Regions from separate parts of the Neisseria bacilliformis genome, predicted to be linked through region 2. Evidence: predicted binding sites of a transcription regulator. Region 2 holds the regulator's gene; each other region holds the start of a gene.

Region 1 (2,268 bases), 500 kb from region 2:
GCGCTTTGTTCGCGGATGGCAAGGTCGAGGCAGAGGGCGGCGAGCGAGCCTTGCTGGTAGTAGCTGACGAGGGCGTTGGGGGCGTTTTCGTCGGCTTTGTAGTATTTGTGCCACGCGGTGTAGGAGGATTGGGCGAGGGTTTGTTTCAGACGGCCTTTGTTTTGGCGCACGCGGGTGATGTTTTTGGCCAGCAGGGCGAGGTAGTTTTCGGGGCTGATGACGCGGCTGCGGGCGAGGAGGAGGTCGTCATAGTAGGCGGTGATGCCTTCGAATGCCCAGAGTTGTTCGGTGTGGTTTTCGCGGTCGAGGTCGTAGGGGGCGAAGGCGGCGGGTTTGACGGATTTGACGTTCCAGGCGTGGAAGTATTCGTGGGAGAAGAGGCCGAGCAGTTCGGTGCAGGCTTCGTTTGCCTCGCCCATGCCGTGCGGGGGCAGGCTGCGGCGGTCGGCGTGCAGGGCGGTGCTGCTGCGGTGTTCGAGGCCGCCGTAGATGTTGTCGCCGAGGTGGAGGAGGAAGAGGTATTCGGCAAACGGGGCGGGGTCGGGGAACATGGCGAGCTGGGTTTCGCAGATGCGTTGCACGTCGCGGCGGAGGCGGTCGCGGTCGAAGTCGGGGTAGTGTCCGCTGAGTGCGATGCAGTGGGGGATGCCGTGCGCTTCAAAGGCGAGGGTTTCGATGCGGCCGAGTTCGACGGGGTGGTCGATGAGTTCGCCGTATGAGGCCGTCTGAAAAACGTTTGCGCCGATAGCGGGGAGGGTGGTGGCGGTTTGCCAGCCCTCGGGGAGGTGTTCGAGTACCAGGGTTTGGGTTTCGTTCAGACGGCCTTCGATGGCAAACAAGAGGCACGCGCCGTCGAAAAAACCGCGTTCGGCGGTGAGGTAGGCGGCACGTACGGAGAGGTCGTAGGCGTAAACGGTGTAGCGCACGCGCCATTCGCCCGCCTGTGCGGCGGTGTGCCAGGTGTTTTTGGCGGTTTGCACGAGGGCGGCGGGCTGCCCGTTGCATTCGGCGTGGATTTCGACGATGTGGCGGGCGAAGTCGCGGATGGTGTAGCTGCCGGGCACCCAGTTGGCGAGTTTCAAAACGGCGGGGGCGTTGTCCGTCTGGGTAAAGCCGAGGGTGATGTGCCAATAATGGGCTTTAGGCTCGGGGCGGAGGGTGTGGGTGATCATGGTGTAAATTTAATGGCGGCGATAGGGTTAGGCAATGTTAAAAATTAATTGATTGGTGTCAAACCATAAATTAGATAAAATCTATAACCTTGTAAAGCATATGGGAATTTAATGTAAAGAAATCGGGTTTTTCTTGACAAACCGGCTTTCTTTACCCGCGAAGGCAGGCCATTATGGCAGCAGGCCGAAGGCTTGCCAAGCGGGGGTTTTCCTTTATGCTGCGTTCGGTAAAACGGCCGCCGCGCGGCGGTCGGAGCAGTTTGATGGAAAAGCCCTGCGGGACGCGGCCTGGCCGCCTGCGGGGTATCGGATTTATTTTCCGTGTTTAATGGAGACTTTCATGGAAGCGCAAACTTATAACTACAAAGTGGTGCGGCAGTTCGCCGTCATGACTGTAGTTTGGGGGATTGTGGGTATGCTGGTGGGGGTGATTGCCGCCGCCCAGCTTTTCTGGCCCACACTCAATCTGTCTGAAATCGGCCCGTGGTTCCACTTCGGTCGCATTCGCCCGCTGCACACCAATGCGGTGATTTTTGCCTTCGGCGGCTGCGGCCTGATCGGTACGTCGTATTACGTCGTGCAGCGCACCTGCAACGCGCGCCTGTTCGGCGGCTGGCTGGCCGCGTTTACCTTCTGGGGCTGGCAGGCCGTGATTCTGGGCGCGGCCATCAGTTTCCCGATGGGCTGGACGCAGGGCAAGGAATACGCCGAGCTGGAATGGCCGATCGACATCCTCATCACGCTGGTGTGGGTGGCCTACGCCGTTGTGTTCTTCGGTACAATCGCCAAGCGCAAAATCAAGCATATCTATGTAGCCAACTGGTTTTACGGCGGCTTCATCCTCGCCGTCGCCCTGTTGCACATCGTCAACAACCTCAGCCTGCCCGTCGGCGCGATGAAATCCTACCCGGTTTATTCCGGCGCGATTGACGCGATGGTGCAGTGGTGGTACGGCCACAACGCCGTGGGCTTCTTCCTCACCGCCGGCTTCCTCGGCATGATGTACTACTTCGTGCCCAAGCAGGCAGGCCGTCCGGTTTACTCCTACCGCCTGTCGGTCGTCCACTTCTGGGCGCTGATTTTCACCTATATGTGG
Region 2 (2,268 bases):
GTTCTGACCATCGCGGCCACGCATACGGCGGCGCGCTACATTCTGCCGCCGGTGGTGGCTTCGTTTGCCGCTGTTTATCCGAAAGTGCGCCTGAACATCAGGCAGGGCACGCCGGAGGCGGTGCGGCAGACGGTTTCAGACGGCCTGGCCGATTTGGCGGTAACGTCGGAGCTGTCGGAAATGCCCGCCGAGCTGCGCGGCATTCCCTGCGCCCGCTACCATTACGCGCTGATTGTGCCGGACAGCCATCCGCTGCTCGACCATCGCGGCGCACTTACCATTGCGCTGATTGCGGGCTATCCTCTGGTTACTTACGAATTTGCGTTCGACAAGCATTCGGGCGTCGCCCGCGCGTTTGCCAAGGCGGGGGTGGCCAAGCCGGATGTCGCTTTGTCGGTGGCGGACAGCGATGTGCTGAAAACCTATGTCCGGCTGGGTTTGGGCGTCGGCATCATCGCCAAGGCCGCTTACGACCCGCAGGCCGACCGGGGCTTGACGCTGGTGGACGTGTCGCAGCTGATCGAGCCGTGCGACAGCGGCATCATTATGCGCGGCGACAGCTATCTGCGCGGGTATATTTACGAGTTTGTCGAGCTGCTCAATCCGAATCTCACCAAAGCGCGGCTGGACCAGCTGCTTTACTCGCCGATGGTCGAAGACTTTTCCATCTGACGCGGGCAGACAAAAAACACGGTGCGGAGAATTTTGTCCGCACCGTGTTTTTTGTTTTTCAGACGGCATGCATGCCGCCGGACACCATTTTGTTCAGTATTTCGGGTTTGAGCAGGCGGATGTGCTTGTGTTCCACCGCAATCAGCTCTTCCTGATGGAAGCGCGAAAGGGTGCGGCTTACCGTTTCCAGTTTCAGCCCCAGATAGCTGCCGATTTCCTCGCGCGACATGCGCAGGATGAAATCGTTGGCGGCGAAGCCGCGATAGTGCAGCCGCTGCGACAGGTTCAGCAGGAAGGCGGCAATCCGCTCTTCCGCACGCATATTGCCCAGCAGCAGCATCACGCCCTGGTCGCGCACGATTTCCCGGCTCATCAGTCTGAAAAGATGGCTTTGGATGCTGGGGATGGTTTTGCCCAATTCCTCGATGTGGCCGAAGGGCAGCTCGCACACTTCGCTGTCTTCCAGGGCGACCGCGTCGCAGCTGTGGGTGCGCATACAGATGCCGTCCATCCCGATCAGCTCGCCCGACATAAAAAAGCCGGTTACCTGGTCGCGCCCGTCCTGCGTGGCGATGGTGGTTTTGAAGAAGCCGGTGCGGATGGCAAACAGCGAATGGAAGGTTTCGCCCACGCGGAACAGAAACTCGCCTTTTTTCAGGCGGTGGCTCTGCTTGATCACCGTGTCCAGCTGCTCGAACTCATTGGGGTGCAAGCCGACCGGCAGGCACAGCTCCCGCAGCGAGCAGGACGAACACAGCGTCTTTATCGGTTGGTGCAAAGTGTGTGCGGGCATAAATACCGTCCTTTATCTTTCTGATTTTGAAGGCCTTGGCCGGCTGTTTGCCGTGCACGCTTGACTCACGTCAAGGCGGGGGCGGCAAATTCGTGCGATTCTAGCAAACAAAGATAAATTTGACTAATATCAAACGCCACCGCATGAAAACCATACATATCGCCAAGGCCGACGCCGCCCCCGAATTCGACCGCGAACTCATCGCCGCCCTCCCGTCCAGCGGCCCGCGCTACACCTCCTACCCCACGGCCGACCGCTTTCACAGCGGCTTCGGCGAAGCCGAATATATCGCCACCCTCGCCCAGCGCGGCGCGGGCGCGTTGAACAAACCCCTTTCCCTCTACATCCACATCCCCTTCTGCGACACCATCTGCTACTACTGCGGCTGCAACAAAATCATCACCAAAGACAAAACCCGCGCCGACGAATACCTCGACTACCTCGAACGCGAAGCCGAACTGCTCGCCCCCCACCTGAACGGCAAAAACCCGCTCGCCCAGCTCCACTTCGGCGGCGGCACCCCCACCTTTCTTTCAGATGGCCAACTCGACCGCGTGTTCGCCATGATACGCCGCCATTTCACCCTCCTGGGCGAAGGCGAATACTCCATCGAAATCGACCCCCGCAAAGTCAGCCGCGACACCGTGCACCACCTCGGCCGCCTCGGCTTCAACCGCATGAGCGTCGGCATACAGGATTTTGATCCCAAAGTGCAGGCCGCCGTCAACCGCATCCAAAGCGTGGAAGAAACCCGCAACGTCATCGAAGCCGCCCGCGAAGCCGGCTTCAAATCCGTCAGCGTC
Region 3 (2,268 bases), 850 kb from region 2:
GGCGAAGTTTTCACCGAATTTTTTCACCAGCCCCCTGATTTGCAGATAGGGCTGGGCGGCGGATTCTGTGGTCATCTTCAATGCTCCAAAGAAACTCGATACCGGCTGAAACGGAACTCGAAAGGGTGAATCGAACAGCCCCGCGCGGGGCTGCGGAAAAAAGCCGCATATTATATTGGCGGACAAGCGTTTCGGGCAAACAAAACCGCCGCCGTTGATGGCGGGGCGAAACAAAATGGGAAAGATGCAGGGCGCAGTATATACATATGAGGCCGTCTGAAAACGCGGATGCGGTTTTCAGACGGCCTTTCGCGGAGCGGCTGTGTCTGCCGGAAGGTCAGGCTTGCGCTTTTGGCGCATGTTGCGGGCTGTCGGCTTCCATGTCGGCCACGGTGGCAAAACCGCCGCCGCTGCGGCGCGGACGGACGAAGGCGGCGTTGACCGCTTCTTCCGCCGCTATTGTTTCGTTTTCGGCGTGCCGCGCGGCCAGATGTTTCTGCACCACGGCGATAAAGCCGCGGTCGTGGTGGCTGATGTGGGTGAATAGCCACGAATGCAGCACGTCCAGAAGTGTCTGGCCGATGTCCTGCCCCGCCTGGTGGCTTTGCTGCATTTCGCCCACTTTGGAAACAAAACGCTGGTGTATCGCTTTATGTTGTTTGGACAGGGAGTAGCCCGCCTCGTCCATCAGCCGTTCTTCGTCGGTGAAATGCTCGACGGTGTAGCGGATTAAGTCTTCGATGATTTTCCCTTCTGCCGCGAAATCCTTGCGGCTGTTGGCTTCGTGCAGTTCGTTGATGCAGCGCACGAGGATTTTGTGCTGCTCGTCCACCAGCGCGATGCCGCTGTCCAAGTCCGGTGTCCAATCAAAATAGGCCATGTCGTTTTCCCTTATTGGTATGGTTTTTGAAAAACGCGATTTTAGCGGCGCGCCGTTTTGGCGGCTTAATCCATGTCAATTGAAGCGGAAAAGGCCGTCTGAAAACCGGAAATGCGGTTTTCAGACGGCCTCTGTCCAACCGGCGGATACGCTTTGAGGCCGTCTGAAAACGGTAAAACAGGTTTTTCAGACGGCCTCAACTTGCAAAAACGATGTGTTTACAACACGGTCAGCGCGGCGTCGTAGTCCGGTTCGCGGGCGATTTCGGGGACGAGTTCGGCGTGCAGCACTTTGTCGTTTTCGTCCAAAACCACCACGGCGCGGGCGGTGAGGCCGCGCAGCGGGCCGCTTTCAATGGCCACGCCCCAGTCGCGGGCGAAGCTGCTGCGGAAGGTGGAGAGGGACACCACGTTGTCCAGCCCTTCCGCGCCGCAGAAGCGCGCCTGGGCGAAGGGCAGGTCGGCGGAGATGCACAGCACCACGGCGTTGTCCAGCGAGGAGGCGCGTTCGTTGAAGGTGCGCACCGACTGGGCGCAGACGTTGGTGTCCACGCTGGGGAAGATGTTCAGCACTTTGCGTTTGCCGGCGAAATCGGCCAGCGTTTTGTCGGACAAATCGCCGGCGGCCAGCGACAGGGCGGGTGCGGCGGCTCCGGCGGCGGGGAAGCTGCCGCCGATTTCGACGGGGTTGCCTTGCAGGGTTACTTTGCTCATGGGGTTTCCTTTGCGGGGTTGGTGGGGAAAACGGTTTTTCAGACGGCCTCTTCATGTTTCGCAACAGATCAAAGGCCGTCTGAAAAGGAGTTTATTCGGCTTTTTTCAGGCTTTTGTTTTTCACCGCGCCGATCATGCCGTCGATGCCTTTTTGCGCGATGAGTTCGCCGAACTGGTTGCGGTACACGGTAACGATGCTCACGCCGTCCACCTGGATGTTGTAGAGCTTGTAAACGCTGCCGTTTTGGTAGAGCTGGTAACCCACTTCGTATTTCTTGCCCGAGGGGGTTACGATTTCCGAGTAAACATCGGTTTTGTTGCCGTGGGTCGTCATTTTCGGCAGCACTTTCACCTCGGCGCGTTCGGCGTTCATCATGGCGGAGCGGGCATACATGGCGATAATCATGTCTTTGAACGCGCGGATGAATTCCTGCTTCTGCGCGGCGGAAAACTGCCGCCAGGGCAGGCCGACGGCGGTGGCCGAGAGCCGTTCGTAGTCGAGGAAGCGGTCGGCATACTGCTCCACGCGGCGGATGCGCTGCTCTTCGTTGAGCGATTTGTTTTTCACGATGTCCATCACCGCGTCGATGTTCTGCTGCACCTGCTGCTGCGCGGGGTGGTTTTGCGCCGCCTGCACCACCGGCGCGGCGGCAATCAGGGCGGCAAGCATGCTTG

What was found. Region 2 encodes FNR, which switches genes on or off when oxygen is low (the NO sensors DNR and NnrR bind a similar motif). Its sites were predicted from a motif close to TTGATNNNNATCAA; they were not measured.
Region 1: ccoN (cytochrome-c oxidase, cbb3-type subunit I) is a predicted target of FNR. The motif match lies at 1,221-1,234, and genes of this name have one in related genera.
Region 3: H3L91_RS07645 (bacteriohemerythrin) is a predicted target of FNR. The motif match lies at 946-959, and genes of this name have one in related genera.

Annotation. Positions count from the first base shown of each region.
Region 1 covers NZ_CP059571.1:427,678-429,945, forward strand. The annotation lists gene H3L91_RS02165 (M61 family metallopeptidase) at 1-1,172, opposite strand, end outside; gene ccoN (cytochrome-c oxidase, cbb3-type subunit I) at 1,513-2,268, shown strand, end outside.
Region 2 covers NZ_CP059571.1:2,419,749-2,422,016, reverse strand. The annotation lists gene H3L91_RS11775 (LysR substrate-binding domain-containing protein) at 1-672, shown strand, start outside; gene fnr (fumarate/nitrate reduction transcriptional regulator Fnr) at 731-1,465, opposite strand; gene hemN (oxygen-independent coproporphyrinogen III oxidase) at 1,609-2,268, shown strand, end outside.
Region 3 covers NZ_CP059571.1:1,565,096-1,567,363, reverse strand. The annotation lists gene H3L91_RS07650 (ABC transporter ATP-binding protein) at 1-81, opposite strand, end outside; gene H3L91_RS07645 (bacteriohemerythrin) at 338-880, opposite strand; gene tpx (thiol peroxidase) at 1,099-1,593, opposite strand; gene H3L91_RS07635 (MlaC/ttg2D family ABC transporter substrate-binding protein) at 1,685-2,268, opposite strand, start outside.